3 regions of the Alicyclobacillus sp. TC genome follow, and region 3 is predicted to be linked to each of the others. Evidence: riboswitches for the same ligand, from Rfam matches in the RefSeq annotation. Region 3 holds a riboswitch; each other region holds the start of a gene.
The links. Region 3 has a riboswitch for cyclic di-AMP ahead of FY534_RS11180 (C40 family peptidase). Riboswitches for the same ligand answer to the same signal wherever they lie in the genome.
Positions count from the first base shown of each region.

Region 1: linked by a shared signal. The riboswitch ahead of FY534_RS05255 (C40 family peptidase) and the one ahead of FY534_RS11180 (C40 family peptidase) in region 3 are both predicted to bind cyclic di-AMP.
Region 2: linked by a shared signal. The riboswitch ahead of rplS (50S ribosomal protein L19) and the one ahead of FY534_RS11180 (C40 family peptidase) in region 3 are both predicted to bind cyclic di-AMP.

Region 1 is NZ_CP044434.1:1,089,873-1,095,929, reverse strand. It holds gene FY534_RS05270 (RnfABCDGE type electron transport complex subunit D) at 1-562, opposite strand, end outside; gene FY534_RS05265 (FAD:protein FMN transferase) at 520-1,503, opposite strand; gene FY534_RS05260 (FMN-binding protein) at 1,504-2,052, opposite strand; gene FY534_RS05255 (C40 family peptidase) at 2,239-2,835, opposite strand; cyclic di-AMP (ydaO/yuaA leader) riboswitch at 2,837-2,958, opposite strand; gene FY534_RS05250 (anti-sigma factor family protein) at 2,986-3,501, opposite strand; gene FY534_RS05245 (globin domain-containing protein) at 3,742-4,113, shown strand; gene FY534_RS05240 (DUF1284 domain-containing protein) at 4,149-4,577, opposite strand; gene FY534_RS05235 (alpha/beta-type small acid-soluble spore protein) at 4,676-4,864, shown strand; gene FY534_RS05230 (FMN-binding negative transcriptional regulator) at 4,981-5,589, opposite strand; gene FY534_RS05225 (DUF488 domain-containing protein) at 5,774-6,057, shown strand, end outside.
Region 2 is NZ_CP044434.1:1,776,642-1,782,698, forward strand. It holds gene FY534_RS08815 (ribonuclease HII) at 1-352, opposite strand, end outside; gene ylqF (ribosome biogenesis GTPase YlqF) at 511-1,401, opposite strand; gene rplS (50S ribosomal protein L19) at 1,560-1,901, opposite strand; cyclic di-AMP (ydaO/yuaA leader) riboswitch at 2,340-2,473, opposite strand; gene FY534_RS08830 (hypothetical protein) at 2,535-3,287, opposite strand; gene FY534_RS08835 (hypothetical protein) at 3,274-4,938, opposite strand; gene FY534_RS08840 (O-antigen ligase family protein) at 4,916-6,057, opposite strand, start outside.
Region 3 is NZ_CP044434.1:2,261,969-2,268,025, reverse strand. It holds gene glpK (glycerol kinase GlpK) at 1-513, shown strand, start outside; tRNA gene FY534_RS11200 (tRNA-Phe) at 661-736, shown strand; tRNA gene FY534_RS11195 (tRNA-Gly) at 772-846, shown strand; gene FY534_RS11190 (FAD-dependent oxidoreductase) at 1,142-2,404, shown strand; gene FY534_RS11185 (2-hydroxyacid dehydrogenase) at 2,469-3,455, shown strand; cyclic di-AMP (ydaO/yuaA leader) riboswitch at 3,617-3,785, shown strand; gene FY534_RS11180 (C40 family peptidase) at 3,788-4,633, shown strand; gene FY534_RS11175 (hypothetical protein) at 4,825-4,962, shown strand; gene FY534_RS11170 (hypothetical protein) at 5,173-5,433, shown strand; partial or broken gene gnd (phosphogluconate dehydrogenase (NAD(+)-dependent, decarboxylating)) at 5,582-6,057, shown strand, end outside.

The sequences.
Region 1 (6,057 bases), 1.2 Mb from region 3:
GCATTCCTGAAAAAAAAGTAGCAAGAAAAGATAGGACCTGTGGAAATTTCCGAACACGATTGGTCATCCAAAAACCTGTAATTATAAGAATGATCATCCACCAGGATGATTGAACTGAAAACGCCCCCCACCAACTTTCCTGAGCCCCCCAAAACCAAACCGCCAATAATAGAGCAAAAGCTGCTGGATTGAAAACAGGTTTTCGACCATGGCTTAAAAGATGTTTTGACACCATAGCCAGTATCACAGTTGCAAAAATAATCCAAATTGATTCTTGAACTCCTAAAATCAACCCAATAATCCACCCACTGATACATGCTCCATCGGAAAATTTTCGCGGATAGGCACGCCATATGGCTACAATGGCATCGATAAAAACTGCAAAAACGATAGCAATCAGTATATGAAAAATTCCCGTCAATGAGCCACTCGCTAAAAAGTTACTAACAGATAACAGGAGTAGAATGACCATTAAAGTCCCTTTAGGAGTAGACATATATTTTTTTAATGAATGCAAATTTACTTGTTGTTTTCGTTTTGGAACACGTTTGTTTTTTCGCAATGCCAATAGTCCTCCATTTTTTTAGACATTTGCACACTTCCGTCAGATAAAACAAGTAATCCCTCAATACCTGCCTCTTCCAGACGAAGGAATCCTTCTTGAGGGGACAGGAGCATCATCACCGTGGAAAAACCATCTGCCAACATAGCATATGGAGCCATAACTGTAGCGCTTGCTACATGGTGAGGAGATTGTTTATCTACTCCAGAGATGATGTGATGTTCTCCCTTAATAACGGGACTAAGACGTTCATAGCCTCCAGAAGTGCATACAGACATAGCATCGGAAAAAAGTAAATATCCTATTTTCTTTTCTGGAGAAAACGGATTGCGAATAGAAATCTTCCACGGCTCACCATTAGGTTGTATACCTCTGGCGATCACATCTCCACCAGCATTGATACAAAATCCTGGATATTCAGAAAAACAATGAACTACCAAATCAAGTGCTAGCCCTTTTGCGGTAGCTCCCACATCCAAGAGGAGCGGTTTCATTAAGCGAACGGTTTTTTTCTCCACATCAAGCTTTACATCACGATAGGAAGCATTAAAATCTATTTTTTCGCATAAATCCAATTTGTTTCCAGTCAAATAATTTGTGACAAAACCACCTTTCTCTAGCCATCCACCTATGGTCGGGTCAAATCGTCCATGAGTCATCTTGGCCAATTCTAAACTGAATTGGATAACCTCGAATAATAGAACAGGTACTTGAACATCCTCACCAATTTGTTGTGAAAGACGTCGTAACGCACTGTGTTCAAGAAAACGACTGCAGGTTTCCTCTACGAGGTTGAAAACTGAAATTGCTTGTTGCAAATTTTTTCTAACATCTTCAGATGAATTACCCTCTATGGAAACCCAAAAATCAACTTTTGTACCTAAAGCAAGCACTTGATGATGATAGAGTTGAAGTTCTTTGCTCAGGATAAATTCCTCCATTTAAGCCTTTGCAGCTTGCAAAGCCTGATAGACAGCCATAGCAAAATCTTGAGTACTTGCTGTGGCTCCAGAGACAATATCAATTTGCCACGTCTGCTTAGCTTCAACTTCGTTTGGTAAAACCGGATCAATAACGGATTGTGGATAATGAGTGGTACATTGAGTGATCTGCACTTGAGTGATTTTTCCATTCTGTATCGTTACAGAAACACCGACGCTACCATAAGCGTTCGTGCCCACTCCTTGGTAAATACCGTCCTTATAAAGAGAACTGCTATCGCTCTTATGTTGAGACTTGTCTGAATTTGATGTTTGATGATTTGCAGGAGTTGTTGTTGATGATAATGCTTTGTGGAATGACCTAGTCTCGTGATGTTCTTTTCCCATTTGATGGAATACCTTGTTGGACTCACTTGCATTTTTTTGATCTAAGATCTGTGGATTTAATGCCTGAACTGTCGGTTCCGTATAGAAAAAACCTGCAGCATAGATAGCTCCTACAGCGGCTGTAGATAATGTTAACCATTTGGATTGAGTAGTTTTGAGCAATCGATAAACACCACTTTCACCCGATTCCTATTCTCCGTCATAGATTAATAAAAGTGGCCTTCTAGGTGTTGAAGTATTTGTCCGATGGTTATGAAGAACTTGTGGAGTCATGAATAAAAAAAAGGGCTTGTCCCTCTCGTCATCTAAAGATGACGAGAGGGACAAGCCCTATAGAAAGTTTCACTTTTAAAACATACGTTTGACAGTAGTGATGTGATTGTACCAATACGTTCCAGGATGTAAAGGTGCAATACCTACTTTACCCAAACCGCCGCCTTCTTCAATCATCTGACCATTTCCAATATAAATCGCAACATGACCACCATGGTTAAAAATAACCAAATCCCCAGGTTGCATATCCGAAATAGGTACCTGCCAACCTACATCGTGATATTGTACTTGCGAAGCTCCACTCATAACATAGCCGAGCGCATGATGATAAACATAGGCTGTAAAATTAGAGCAGTCAAAACCATACTGACCTCTATCTTCGTTATGCCCCCATCGATAGGGAGTGCCTAACTTACTTTCTGCTACTGTCAATATAGCTTGAAACTTCTCTTCTGGTGTCGCGTGGATTCCAGCTAACGGTTGAACAGATGGCTGATAAGTGACTCCTGGAGGTAGTTGACCGTTATACGCCAATTGAGATTTGACGTAGCTATTGCTGGAAAACGAATAAATGGGTGTACGATGATAAGTTTTTGCCATTGCAATTTGACTGGTAGCAGGCAAAAATACTGCAATGGATGTTAAAGCCAATAAGGCTGCTTTTATTTTCATAAAGTCCTCCCCTTGCCTCCGAGGTTAGTTGACGGGTTAGGACGGAGGTCGCCCATGCGCGTTGGCGCATTCACCCCAAATTGTATCCCCCGTACCCTAAATGGGATTCGGCTGTTTTTTGGTTCGGACTTTATGCTAACAAACACTTTGTCATAATTTCATTGCAAAATAGTTAGAAAGAAGTCTATAGTTTTCCAAACGATTTTCTAATTCATGAGCTTTACTCAAAACTGAATCAAATTTCACCGATACGGAATGAGGTACTTCTCGAGTTACAATTCCCTCAGCTTTGACGACCACTTGATGGGCTGGCAGATGTGCCCAAAATGAAAAGAAAGCAACAGCAATTACCATTAAAGCCGCAATAGATTGGGGTACTTTTATAAAAAAGGAACGAGCTTTTAAACCAAATATTTTACCCATTCGAGATTGATTTTGTAAGTGCCGTTGAGGAAATACATACACTTTAGCATGAGTAAGTAGCGTGTCTGTTTCTGTAATTTGCTGATTCTTGTTTTCTTGAATCATGAGATTACGGTAAGATACATATTCTTCAACTTCTTGCCGACATTTTTCACAATTCTGTAAATGGCGCTCAAAACGTTTATTTTCAAGTTCGGTAAGTAATCCAGCCACATATCTCAAGCTTAAATCACACAATTGCATGGATTGCCTCCCGTCTCCCCCAGTTTTAACCAATCTTTCTCATCATGTAGACCCATTATACGAAAAAACCCCTAAACTTGACCAGTATTTTCTCAATCTCTCTTTTCATTTTTGTAGGAATACTGACTGGATCAAAATTCGCACATCAATGGATTGCTTTATGTCTTGTTTCACCAATAATTTGCATACTGCAGCAAAATTATATACGGTTGAATGAAAAAGCAGGAGGCTTATTGGAGTATGGAAGTTAAATCTATTTATGAAGCGATTGGCGGTCAAAATACAATAGCCAATCTGGTTGACATATTTTATACAAAAGTCCAAAAAAATGAACTCCTACGTCCTCTATTTCCAGAAGACATAAAACCTGTGCGTGATAAGCAATTGATGTTTTTGACTCAATTTTTTGGAGGGCCTTCGCTTTATACAAATATGTATGGTCATCCAATGTTAAGAGCCAAACATCTTGCACATCCTATTACTCAAGCTCATGCGAGCGAATGGATACGTTGTATGGAAGAGTCACTCAATCAAATTGGGATAGACCATTCTGTTCAGGAATTTATGTTAGAACGACTTCGATTAACGGCTCAACATATGATTAATCGTTGAAGATTGGAATGCTTAAAAAATGAAAAAATCAGATTTCAAACTGACTTTTTCGGGAGTGGTAATAATGAATAACCTTCCTTAATTCTTTGAACTCCTTCTTCACAAACTCCATAGGAGCGCCAACTGCATGTACTACAAAGTACGGCTATATCCGAAGGATGCATATGCTGACGAATTCTACTTTCAACTGACTGCCAAGCCAGTTTTTGACCAGAGTGTAATCCTAATTTAACTAGAATCTGTTGATCGCGATCTGCAACATTTTTATCTTCACAATGATAACATTGATTATCAGGAAAATAATGACACAATTCATCTGGTCCCGTGACAATAAGTACTTCTGTTTGTGGCTCTATTCTCAATTGGTTATAAACATTCTTCATATGCTCCACGAATTCTTTTGAATAACCCATTCCTCGAAAGCCAAGCATACATAAAAGATGATGTCCGCGCAATTGAATCAAATCTGTCACCCTTCGATTTTTTAATCTGTGTATAGAAAACTAAACTTCTCACATAATAACTTTGCAGTCCAAAATCATTTTTGAAAGGGGAACTGAAAATGGCAAACAACAACGAAAAACTCGTACCAAGCCGTGCCCTGGATCAGATGAAATGGGAGATTGCAAATGAGTTTGGTGTTAATCTCGGAGCAGAAACGACTTCACGTCAAAACGGCTCCGTAGGTGGGGAAATCACCAAGCGTTTGGTCGCATATGCAGAAAGTCAATTATCCGGCCAAATGAAGTAAGCAAGGAAAACCTTTGGTTTAGAAAATAATTCTTAGCGAGCCTATCCATACACACGGATAGGCTTTCGCGTATAATAAGGATATTCCTGCCCACTGTCATTTGAAGAAGATTGATTTTATTTGTGAACAATATTTTTCTGCATCCAGCGAGCAACTTGGACGTCATTCCAATCATTTTTCGCCTGTAATTGTTCAATTACACGTTGTTGAACAGCTAAAGGTTTATTCTGACTCAATTTTTTACAACCTTCAACTAAATCAATCTCAACTTTAAAACCTACAATAGCTTTCATCATTTGTTGATAATAATGCTGCTTAGAATCCATAGGAAGTTTTGAATGTGGTTCATATGCATATATCAGTTTTTCAAGAATTTCTTCTAACTCAATTTCGTCTTTAACCAACCGACAGGTTCCTTGAATATGTACAGCCACATAGTTCCAAGTTGGTACCGATTGAGGAAGATCATACCATTCCGGTGAAATGAATGCATGCGGGCCAGAAAAGATACATAAACAAGGGCTACCATCCATTGCTCTCCATTGAGAGTTGGCTTTGGCCATATGCGCAAGCAGCATTTGTTTATCTTTGTCATAGTACATGGGTAGATGTGTGCAAAGAGGATGATTGTCCTCTGAAGTTATAAGTAAGGCAAAGGAATGACGAGTTATAAACTCTGAAATTTCATCTTCATCTTGCCATTGAAACGATTTTGGGATATACACTCCCACTCACTCCCTCGCTCGTCACCGATTTGGACGATCCGCTCACAAAAAATTGTAACATGTTGACGCAAGCTCCTTTGAGACCATAGGTTACTTCACAACAGAAATTTTGTATATGTTGTGTTACCTTTTTATGAATCATCTTTTCAGTAATGAACTATGAATTGAAAGGATTATGCCTGGTATGAAACATAAAAACTTGTACTTAAAACGTATTTATATACCAACTGATCCTTCTGACGGTACACGTATATTAATCGATCGATTATGGCCGCGAGGAATTCGAAAAGAGGAGGCTTACGTTGACATTTGGCTAAAGGAAATTGCACCAACAGATAGATTACGGAAATGGTTTCATGAAAATCCTGCACAACGGTTTTCTGAATTTCGTATTCTCTATAATCAAGAATTAACAACTAGTCTAAGTCACCAAGAAGCCCTAAATAAAATTAAAAAATGGGTGACAGA
Region 2 (6,057 bases), 490 kb from region 3:
CCAATACCCAGTCTGGTGTCCATTTTAACTCTTGAACAGCCCGTTGCATAGCTAATAAACTAGCTTGACGTATATTCAAATGGTCAATTTCTTGTACACTAGCCGCCCCTACTGAAATATCGAGAGCAATTTCCTGAATTTTCTCCAGTAAAACCTCTCTTTTTTTGGCGGTCAACTTTTTCGAATCTGTGATACTCTGAAGTTCTGCTATTGGAACATCTGGAGAAAAAATAACAGCTGCTGCAACAACAGGCCCCGCTAAACACCCCCTACCTACTTCGTCTACTCCTGCAAGTAAAACTTGTTTTGAACCTACAAGCCAACGTTCCACTTGCCAAGAACGAACCAGCATGTACACCACCTTTGATTTTCAAACTTTATCCTTTCAATAAAAAGCAATTTTGCCATATCAACTTAGCAACCGTTTAACATTGAAAAGACACTGCTTATTCTATCGAGATCATCAATAATAATCTATCCGTTAATGGCTGATTCATTCTACTCAGCACTCTATTCTTGCCCGTGTACCCATTCAAAAGACACTCTGCCCAGTTTACCCGTCTGCAGTTCACGAAGTAGAGACTCTGCCATACGTTCTAAATCCGGACGCGCACCAGACATTAACATGCCTTTCATACGGGTCATTTTTTCAAACAAATCTAAAAACGCTTCCGCTCCTTCAGGTTCATCGAGAGAATATGAATCATAGGAATGCGCTTCAATTTGCCATCGTTCTTCAACCAGATGCGGGTAATTTCGAATTAAGAATTGTAGTGCATGTAACGCCAAATCTACATGATCTAAAATTTCTGGTTTTATAGCCCCACTCATAGCCAAGAGATACCCATCTTCAGGGGAATCTATTTTGGGCCAAAGCACTCCAGGGGTATCCAGCAATTCAATGCTACCTATACGTACCCACTGCTGGGCTTTTGTAATTCCCGGACGATCACCTGTTTTTACAGCAGAACGTTTGGCCAATCTATTGATTAACGATGATTTGCCCACATTGGGTATACCCACCACCATAGTACGCAGAGGACGTGGTCGCATGCCCCGGCGCGCTTCCCGTTCGCGTTTAGCCTTAGCTGCCATTTCTAAAGCAGGAATAATCCGCTGTACTTGACTACCCGTTTGCGCATCGACAGCTATAGCTGAAATACCTTGATGTTCAAATTTCTGTAACCATTGCTTCGTTTGGCTTTCATCTGCCAGATCCTTGCGAGTCATCACAAGCAAGCGTGGCCGTGCTCCAATTAAATCTTTCAGCAAAGGGTTGGAACTGGCCATTGGCAATCTCGCATCGACTAACTCAATAATTGCATCAACCATTTTTATGGAAGCTTGAATTTCCCGACGTGCTTTGGCCATATGTCCAGGAAACCACTGAATCGTTTGCAATATCTTTTCACTTCCATCACATATAATTTTCTGTTGAAATCAGATCCGATAAACTACCACAGATGAAACTATACTGAAATACGAAAACTAAGAAAGGGCCACCCGGCCCTTTCCTAACGCATTTACTTTTACTAACGCAAATCAGCGTACGGCTTAAACTAGCGAATTTCTTTAATGCGTGCAGCCTTGCCAGACAATCCACGCAAATAGTACAACTTCGCTCGACGAACTTTACCGCGACGCATAACTTCAATCTTTTCTACCTTTGGAGAGTGTAATGGAAATGTTCTTTCTACACCAACACCATAAGATATTTTGCGCACAGTATAGGTAGCACTGATGGCTGAACCACGACGCCGAATGACCACGCCTTCAAAAACCTGAATACGCTCACGCTGACCTTCACGAACTTTCACGTGCACACGCAACGTGTCTCCCGGGCGGAAACTAGGAATATCTGTACGTAATTGTTCCCGCGCTACTTCTTGAAGTAAATTCATCTAGGATTTTCCTCCCTTACCTTCGACGTTCATGCTTGTTTGCAAGCAGCGGACCGTCGAGATCACGCGCGATAATATACCATATAAATTCATCAAGGTCAATTTTTTAAAAATTTCACCTAATATAAAATGGTACAATAGAACAGGTAGTCGTACGACTACCTGTTCAAAATGCATGTATTAAGATGGAGACGTGCGAGTAGAAAACTTTACTTTTAGCTTTTTGTCTTCGTCCAGCATTTTAGAAACTGAATTCCGTTCTTGCTGCGAGGAACGCATCTTCCTCAAATGATGCAAAATCTCCATATCTCGCTCCCACTGTGGGAGCTCTGCATGTTTGTTCATGCTTACCAACTCCCCGATGGAAAAGTCCATCGCGGCATTCCTAAAAAGAAGCATTTCTTAAAAGTTACAATTGACGATTACTCGCCACCATTGTAAAACTGCCCGCAACGCTTACGGAGTTAGCTGACGGGTTCGGGAGCAGGCATTCCCTACATCAGTGAAAGACTGATGATTCACCCCTGTGATTGGGTTCTCCGCTTCTCTTAGGAATTCAGCGACGGCATACTTTATTATATGCCTCTTTGCTTGTTTTGCCAACTGATGAGCATATCTGAAATGATATAAACTCTAATCTTTGAATTGTTTTACAAGTGACAAAGGAATGTTTACCTTGGCGTATTTTTTATTCAGGTTAAACAGAATGGTGTCTGTAGAAATTTGTATAGGTCCCACTTCCGATATAGAACCCACCGAACTCGTTTCTACTTCACGAATTTGACCACTGCGTTTTCCGACCATGACCGTCATTAAAACATGCGAACTGGCTGGAAACACTTCTCCCGCATCCCATGTGGCTAATTTTTCCACATCCACACCAGGGACAATCATGGTGAACACCCAGCAATACTCGTCTACTACATATTGTTGAGGCTGCAGATACACAGGCGTTCCCATCTTCTCTACACCTTCTAGCACTTTAGCATACGTTTGAAATACATCGGGGCTTGGCAAAGGATCAGAAGGTGCCCAGTGACCATTGACAAACGAGAATGCGGACTGCCCTTGCTGAAAAAATTGAATATTCGTGTCTCCCTCATGTACACCTAACGAAACTTCATTTGGTTTTTCAACTGAACCATAGACGGTAAATGATGGATTTATAGAATTATCAACTAAATTAACACTAGCCTTAATTTGATATTGATGAAGTTGAAGCCCCTTTTGAATAGCCGTCTGAATGATGGGCCATGCTTCAGCATCCGTTTTCGCTAAAGAAATGGGTGGCACTTGATTTAAGGTGGTCAGAGGTTTTGGCGAACATCCAACCAGTCCAAAACAACCAAGCAATGCAGCTACAATCCATAGCTTATTGGACTTCATCTGCTTTCACCCGCTTTCTTCTGTCATTCAAGCGCAGTCCCCAGCCAATGAGACCAATGATTATAAAAATACCAATAGAGACTGGGAGTACTGGCGTATACGAACGTTGAATGATTAAATATTCACCCGTTCCGTATATGGAAAGAGCTAAATCAACCTTACCTGGTTGCCAATGAACAGGCTCTACATTGACAACGTTGGTTCGATATACACGCCAATTTCGATAAAGTTGATGATCTCGATATAGATAAGAAGAGAAATATCGAGTTGGCACGTCTCTCATCGCACTTGGATCATCCGTGATAATTTCAGGTGCTCGATTTCCAACAGAAGGTAATACAGCTTCAAAACGCAACGAGGAACCAAGGGGAGCCTCATATACTGTACGAAACTGTCCTGCACTATTGACCGACAAAATATAGGCTCTTTGAGCGTTGACAAAAATAGCATCTGGTCCACCCTTGGTAAGCGGACCAATCACAATATCATGCGGTAGTGATTGTGTCAACGAAGCATGGAAGCTAGCTACTACTTTATTTTGAGTTAAACTGACAATTTGCAGTAAATTGGCTCCTTCGAGCAATACCTGATTGGCGCCTGGTCGAGTAAATGAGCCTTCACCAAGAATAATTTGCGTTTTGACTGGAACTTGCACTGTATGACCTTGCCAACTTCCGGTCAAAAGTCCTCCTTGAATCTGCAAGGGTGGATTTGCAGGTGTAACATTTGCGTCAGATAATAATTGATTCCATTGCTCTTGATCTTGCTCCCAGGTTTGTGCAGCCAAAGCCAGAAAATTGCCTGAATAACTGGCTGGTTCTAAACCTAATGCTGCGGCGCTGGCAGGTGAAACTGGAGCCGTCAAATACATAATGGCATGTTGATTGACAATCTTCCAATGTGAAACTGACAAGGGGAATGTAGGCGCCACCAAATTCCAAAGTGAAACTTGAGCTAAATCACTCAACGGTAGCGGTTTAACTACTGCTTTGCCGTGATCCGAAAGTATTTCCATTAACTCATACTCGTGTTGAGCGGTCTGTAAAAGATTATACAGAGAGTCAGGCTTACTTGTAGCTTGACTAGCTAAATCACTAAGTTCTGCATTGCTAGGTAATACACGATTGAAAGTGACAAGTGCAGGTCCTTGCGGAGTTGAAATGGTCGACCAAGGCAATGCAGGAATATCTCCAGGAATCAAACTCATTTTTCCATATTTTACGATCTTAAAATGTGTCAAAAACGGCCATTCACTGTAGGGAAGCCATAGATTCACCAGCAAAATTGCAGCCGCAGAAACCAGTACGGTCTTCCAACCTGCTTTCGTAAACCATATAGCCAAAATACACAATCCCAGAAGCATGATGACAGTAAAAAGCACACGCAACCCTGTAGGATAAAAGGATACGCTTGAAATTCCTTGACCAAGCAAAAGAGCAAACAGCGTGAAAGTAATCCATTTTTTGCGCGATTGGATGCGAATAGTTGTCAGCCAGAGCACAATAATCACGATGACAGCCAGTACGCCAAGCAAAGCAAAATCTTCAACCAATGGTTTAACAACCCAAATATTCATAGCATTGACAAACAGCGCCCAAAGCAGATAGACAATCCAAAGCCATCGACGACTACGCTTCAATGTTTTGTCCATCTTGCACCTCCTTGCCAAACCGCCCATATCCCCAAATCAGTAAGAGAGTTGAAAAAGCAAAATACAGAGCTGTCATGGGATTGTATTCCCATACATTTTCTGTGAAATTATGAATCACAACCGCTAAAATACCTGCAAATCCTCCAATAGCTAAAAACTTATCTCGTCCCCAAGCTGCTTTGGCAACTTTTTTATACAGCTCATAAAGAAGGGAAAGTTGCATACCAGCAAACAGAACAAGCCCCACCAATCCAGATTCGCCCAATGTCTTTGCGTAGTAATTATCGGAGTAGATTCCACCTCGATAAGTTGCAGCAACTTGTCCTCCGTAATGGCCTAAGCCTGCGCCAAAAAGAGGATTTGCCGCCATATGATCAAACGCCGTTAACCAACGGGCAATGCGGCCTGCTTCAGCTGATTTAAGAAAATAGACCGGTGAGAACAAATCAGCAAATCGATGATGTATAGATGGTAGAAAGAATGCCACAACACCTACGACTAAAAGAATCAGTAACAATCTCCGCTCAAAAATGAGCGCGGTAATCAACAATGACAACGCAAAAGCTAACCAAGCTCCTCGTGTATAGCTGAAGAGTAACGAAGCTAGACAAAAGACAGCGCCAAGAATATAAAACATTTTTCTCCAGCGATTGGTTTCACGAATAGCTAAGCTGATTAAAAGTGGTGAAGTCATAGCTGTAAATGCGCCCATTTCATTCGGACTCTGTAATACAGAAAAGACACGCGTACGAACATGTTCGTTGACGTCATTAAACGCTTGGGGGACCGGAGCTTTGGTGACATACTGATAAATTCCATTTGCTCCAATTAGAACAGCGGTAGAAGCAAGAACATGAAGTAACTTTGGCACATCTTCTTCATCGACAACAAAAGGCATTAAAAAAGTATAGAGCATGTAATAAATGTCATCCCGCAACCCTTGAACAGCAAGAATAGGTTGTCCAATATTAGAAAACATCATAGCGAAGCAGAATAGAATGTACCAGCCGGCAAATTTTTGCCAGAGAAATAATTTGGGTTTTTCGCCTGCCAACCAACGTCGCAATGCTACAACAGCTAATATGAGTAGCACTACGACATCCCAAATAACACCAATGG
Region 3 (6,057 bases):
TATTTTGCCTCCAAAGTGGAAAGTTCCGACGGAGTTTATGTCGTTCCGGCTTTTGCAGGGTTAGGAGCACCTTATTGGGATATGTATGCGCGAGGAGCCATTTTCGGGTTGACACGCGGTACTACGAAAGAGCATCTCACGCGTGCCACATTGGATTCATTAGCTTATCAGACAAAGGATATCATTGATGCCATGCAGTCGGATTCCGGCATTTTGTTGAAATCATTACGGGTTGATGGAGGTGCAGTAGCCAATAATCTCCTCATGCAATTTCAAGCGGATATTCTTGGTGTACCTGTGGAACGTCCACGCATCACTGAATCGACAGCGCTTGGTGCAGCTTATTTAGCAGGTATAGCTGTAGGATTTTGGACAAAGGAAGAAGTGACTAAAACGGTCGATCTCGATCGAGTATTCAAGCCAGAAATGGCGGAAACAACGCGATCGAACTTATATAAGGGCTGGCAGAAAGCAGTGAAGAGAACCATGCATTGGGAAAGTGATGAAGAATAATGTGATGAATTTTGGTTGAGAGACGAATCAGCCGCAACCAGGTAACCGACTTTTGTCAAGGTACAGGCTTGCGGCTTTCTTTGTGAAAGCCAAATTGCAGTTGAATTAAAAAGGGCTTTGTGATATGTTTGTAAAGTCACTCTAAAAGGCTCGGTAGCTCAGTCGGTAGAGCAGAGGACTGAAAATCCTCGTGTCGGCGGTTCGATTCCGTCCCGAGCCACCAGTGTCGTGTAAGGCAGAGCGTAAGAGATGAAATGTGCGGAAGTGGCTCAGGGGTAGAGCATCGCCTTGCCAAGGCGAGGGTCGCGGGTTCGAATCCCGTCTTCCGCTCCAAAAGCAGTCGCGGCAAGCAGGATTCTCACCCAAGGGTTCCCCCTTCGGGGACTAGCGTGGACTGTCGCCCACGCGTCGGAATCCCGTCTTCCGCTCCAAAAGAATAATGCTCGTTATGACTCCCTACAGCTTCTTGGACTCAGGAAGCTGTTTTTTATTTCTCTCCCATAATGATCCACATATGCCTAGTGTCTGTTTTCCATTTTGCAGACAATTGAGTTAGAATTATGACTAGGTCATAAAAAAGAATAGGATTCATAGGATGAAGTAGTGCAAATGATTGGGGGAAGTATGAGTGCACGACCGTAATGTAACGTATGATGTGGTCGTGGTGGGCGGTGGCTCGGCAGGAGTAGCGGCAGCGGTAGGCGCAGCGCGAATGGGTGCATCCACTTTGCTTCTGGAGAAAAATCCTTACTTTGGCGGTGCCGCGACGCATAGTTCCGTGTTAACCTATTGTGGTTTCTTTGCTCAGCAAGATCCTCTATTGCAAGTCGTAGGTGGAGTAGGAAATGAATTGCTTGAACGGCTGCGTAGATATGGCGTATATCGGGAGCCCTATCGCAATCCTCGCACTGGAAACGTTATAGTTCCACTCGATAGTGAATTAACGAAATTGGCATTGGACGATCTCGTTCTTCAACATCGTGTGACGCCCTTACTACATTGTCAGGTGATTGAAGTAGAGCGCAGTGGAGACTGTGTATCAACGGTCATTGGCTACGATCATGCGGGCAAATTGAGGATATCAGCGCAGGCGTTTGTCGACGCAAGTGGTGATGCTGACTTGTCAGCCTTGTCTGGAGCAGAAGTTGTTCAGGGTAGTCCGGAAGGCATGGTACAAGCAAGTACATTGGTGATGCGTATTGGTGGAGTCCATCCATCAGTTTCGCTGGACAAGTCCATATTCGAGCAAGCTATTCAGAAGGCCAAGCAAGAAGGTTATCGTCATTTAAGTAAAGAGCGTGGTATGCTTTTGCGTCTGCCTAAGTCTGGGGATGTTTTGGCGATGTTTGCAGATGAGGACGTGGATGCCTTGCAATCTGCTCAATTGACCAAAGCAGAAATTTCTGCAAGAAAACAGGCGTGGGAGTATATGGACGTCTTCTGCAAGTATATCCCAGGATTTGAGAACGCTTATTTAGTGCAAACAGGTCCAGCTATGGGAGTGCGTGAAACCAGACACGTACTTGGCAATTACATACTTTCCGGTGAAGATGTTGTGAACGGTATTCGACATGATGATGCAGTAGCACGGGGTGGCTGGCCCATTGAGATTCATCGACCGGGAAAACCGGCGGAATATCTTTCCATTAAGAATCAAGCATACTACGACATACCTTTGCGTTCACTCACCGTACGTGGTTTCAAAAATCTTTGGTGTGCCGGCCGAATTATTTCTTGTGATGCATTAGCTTTTGCATCTGTTCGAGTCATGGGTACCGCATTTGCCACTGGCCATGCTGCCGGAGTAGCAGCTGCCTATTACGCGGCTACAAAGAAGTATGATGTCACTGCTATTCGTCAGGAACTGATTCAGCAGGGAGCTTCAATATAATCCCGTTGAGGCTAGCAAGCTAGCAAGACTATCTGCAGAACGTCGGGAAATGGGGGAATTCGCTGTGCGCAAAGCTAAAGTATACGTGCCTGATACGGTAGCAGTAGAAGCGATTGACATACTGCGGCAAGATTTTGAAGTTGTCTATACCCCCAAAGAAAATGCTGTTACGCCTTTGTCTGAATTGCTGGAACGATTGCAAGATGTGGATGGCCTGCTTGTATATCCACGCGTTCCGATTGACAAGAATTTATTGGATCAAGCACCAAATTTAAGAGTAGTAAGCAACATAGCTGTAGGGTATGACAATTTCGACTTATCGGAAATGGCGAAACAGAAAGTGGTTGGCACCCATACTCCTGATGTTCTGACTGAAACTACAGCAGATTTAGCCTTTGGCTTACTTCTCGCCGCAGCAAGACGCATACCTGAGGCAAATGCTTTCGTCAAATCTGGGCAATGGCATGCTAACGTTCCGAATTTGCTGGCGGGTACAGATGTGTATGGAAGGATAATAGGAATTGTAGGCATGGGACGAATCGGCACCGCTGTAGCACGCCGAGCGTTGGGTTTTGGTATGCGCGTTCTGTATTACAATCGGAGACGCCGGTCGGATATTGAGAACACCATGCATGTGCACTATGTTCATTTAGACCATCTTTTGCAGACGAGTGATTTTGTAGTTGTATTGACCCCACTGACTGAAGAAACGGTTCATTTGATTGGTCGATCACAGTTAGAGCAAATGAAACCAGATGCATATTTGATTAATGTAGCCCGAGGGAAAGTAGTAGATGAACAGGCTTTGATTTTCGCTTTACAAAATGGTTGGATTCGCGGAGCAGGTCTTGATGTTTATGAGAACGAACCCTTGCCATCAAATCATCCATTTTTACATATGAACCAAGTTGTCACTTTACCTCACATCGGGAGTTCGACAGTGGAAACACGCAAAGCAATGGCATTATTGGCAGCAGAAAATTTACGCTGCGCCTTGCTTGGCGAAAAGCCACCGCACATGGTTAATCCTGAAGTATGGGATGGTAAATAGTCACTGTCCAACAGCGATCAATCCAACTTCTTGATGGCTCTTTCTTCTTGTCCAATCAAGGCAAGTCTATTTAAATAGAAAAAAATTTTCATGAGGTGGCTAATTTATGGTAAAAAGGATTGACCAACCAAGCGATATTTCGGTATACTTCCGCCAGACGTCGACATAAAACGCCGAACCCTCTTGGCGTCGGGGGACGGGGGACATTCTTTTTTGGGGCGAATCCTAAAGAGCTGAATATTCTATTTTTTCTATGCTTTTTTTGGTAGGGCGCTCACAAGCTGCGGCCCGAGCCCGTCAACTAACCTCGTAGGTGCACAGGGAGCTTAAGTGTGAAAAAAACAGTTAAATTTGCGCTGTCTTTTGCTGCGTTTGCAGCCATGAACACGTCTGTCGTTTTTGCCGCCACCACATCTTGCACAGTTCAACCCGGAGATTCCCTCTACCTTATTGCTCAACGCTATCACACATCTGTTGCCAGCTTGAAAACTTTAAATCATCTCAGTGGAGACCTGATTTTTCCTGGTCAGCATTTGGAAGTAGAGACCAGTGATGTTGCTGGTGACTTGCAACCTGCAACAGTTTCTACACAAGTGGTAACCGTTCAACCCGGACAGAGTCTTTGGTCCATCAGTCAAGCGCATGGTGTTAGCCTCAGTCAGCTTGAGCAATGGAATCACCTCACCAACAATTCCATCTTGCATGTAGGAGAAAAAATTCAATTAAACGGCCCATCTTCATCTTATGCTACGGATAATCTCAGTGCTCGTAGTGGTGGACCCATGTCGACCAACTTGTCAGAAGCCGTATTAGGAGAAGAGATTGCCCAGTACGCCAGGCAGTATGTCGGCTACCCTTATGTGTATGGTGGAATGAGTCCCAGTGGCTTTGATTGCTCTGGTTTTGTCAAGTTTGTCTATGCGCATTTTGGTATCTATGTTGATAGAACCAGCTATGGACAATTTGCAGAGGGTGTACATATTTCTGAATCTGACTTGCAACCGGGCGATTTGGTGTTTTTTGACACGGACGGATATGGAGCTTCCCATGTGGGCATTTATTTAGGTGACGGTGAATTCATCAGCGCACAAACTCCAGCTTCAGGTGTTCAAATCGCTTCGCTTTACAATGAGTATTATTGGGCTCCCCATTATATTGGTGCTACAAGAATATACTAATCTAATGGTCTTGAAATGTGATTGAAATTGGCTGTATTTGATTTGAAAAAAGGGTTCGGAGTGCATCGTTTGTGAATGCACTCCTTATTTATGCATGGACAACTCCTTTTATGCTAGGCATAAACCGTTTCAGGCTTTTGGCAACAAGTCATACCATACTGTGAAATGTGCCGAGAAGGAGGTTGTCAATCATGGGTGTATTTGGTGGATACACACAGTGGGCAGTCGTATTTCTCATTATCTTTGTTTTGTTCTTCTTGCTTGTCCCGACTGTCAAAGCAGCAGGTTGTGGCTGTGGCTGCGGTGGAGCCTGCGGTGCACTGTATTAAGTGTAAAACTAGCGCCGGCGGGAGAAGACAGGGTTGTCTCTCCCGATTTTTGTTTGGAAACGTTGGTTGTGACAGGAAAATGTCAAAACAAAGCGAATCGATAACATGCGTCAGTAAAATGTTGATTACATAGCGGACTTAATGGAGAAAGAGCCAAAAAATATCGCATCTGTCTTTTGATATTGATTTTATGTAGGGAGGTTTGCCAACTTGGTTTCTTATCAAGTTCCTCAATGTCGTGAATGTAAATCTCCGCTAACAGTCGTTGAGCACCATATTCATGAATATATGCGCCAAATACGCCCGAGTGGCAAAGCGGACAAGCCATTTAAAGGGTCTTTTCGTCATTATACGAATGAAATTTTAAAGTGTGAAAAATGTGGACAACGTTATTTGGCTAGAAGAGATGAACTAGGGCGCTTTTTAAGAGGGAAAAAAATAACTCGACCCATTGGAGCGCTAAAGCTTTGAATACTTGCTAAAGTTAGCAGTGCATGGTATGACCTGCGGTTTGGCAATCTAAATGAAAATCGTGCTGATTTTGCAGTGAGGAAAAAAGTGACATGGATTGATATAATCGGTCAGTGCGTAAATTGAGTGCAGAGAGGATGAAGTCACTGTGCAAGTTGGTCTAATTGGTCTCGGCAAAATGGGACATAATCTCGGATTAAATTTGATGGATCACGGTCATGAAGTCATAGCCTACGATATTAGCCAGGATGCAAGACGTACTTTTGAACAATCTGGTGGTCAAACGAAAGAAACCATTGCCGATTTGGTACTTTCTCTCAACCAACCACGCGTTATATGGGTTATGGTGCCGGCGGGAAAAATTGTCGATGAAGTGCTTGAGCAAGTGGTTGTTCATTTAGATGCTGAGGATATCGTTATCGATGGAGGTAATTCACATTACCAAGACACCTTGCGTCGAGCGAAAAATTTATTCTCTAAAGACATATACTTTTTTGATGTGGGAACTTCGGGGGCACTTCGGGTGCGCGCCATGGAGCCTGTTATATGATAGGCGGCGATAAAGAGAAATTTGCACAGATTGAACCTCTTTTTCGCGATACGGCAGTGGACGAAGGCTATTTG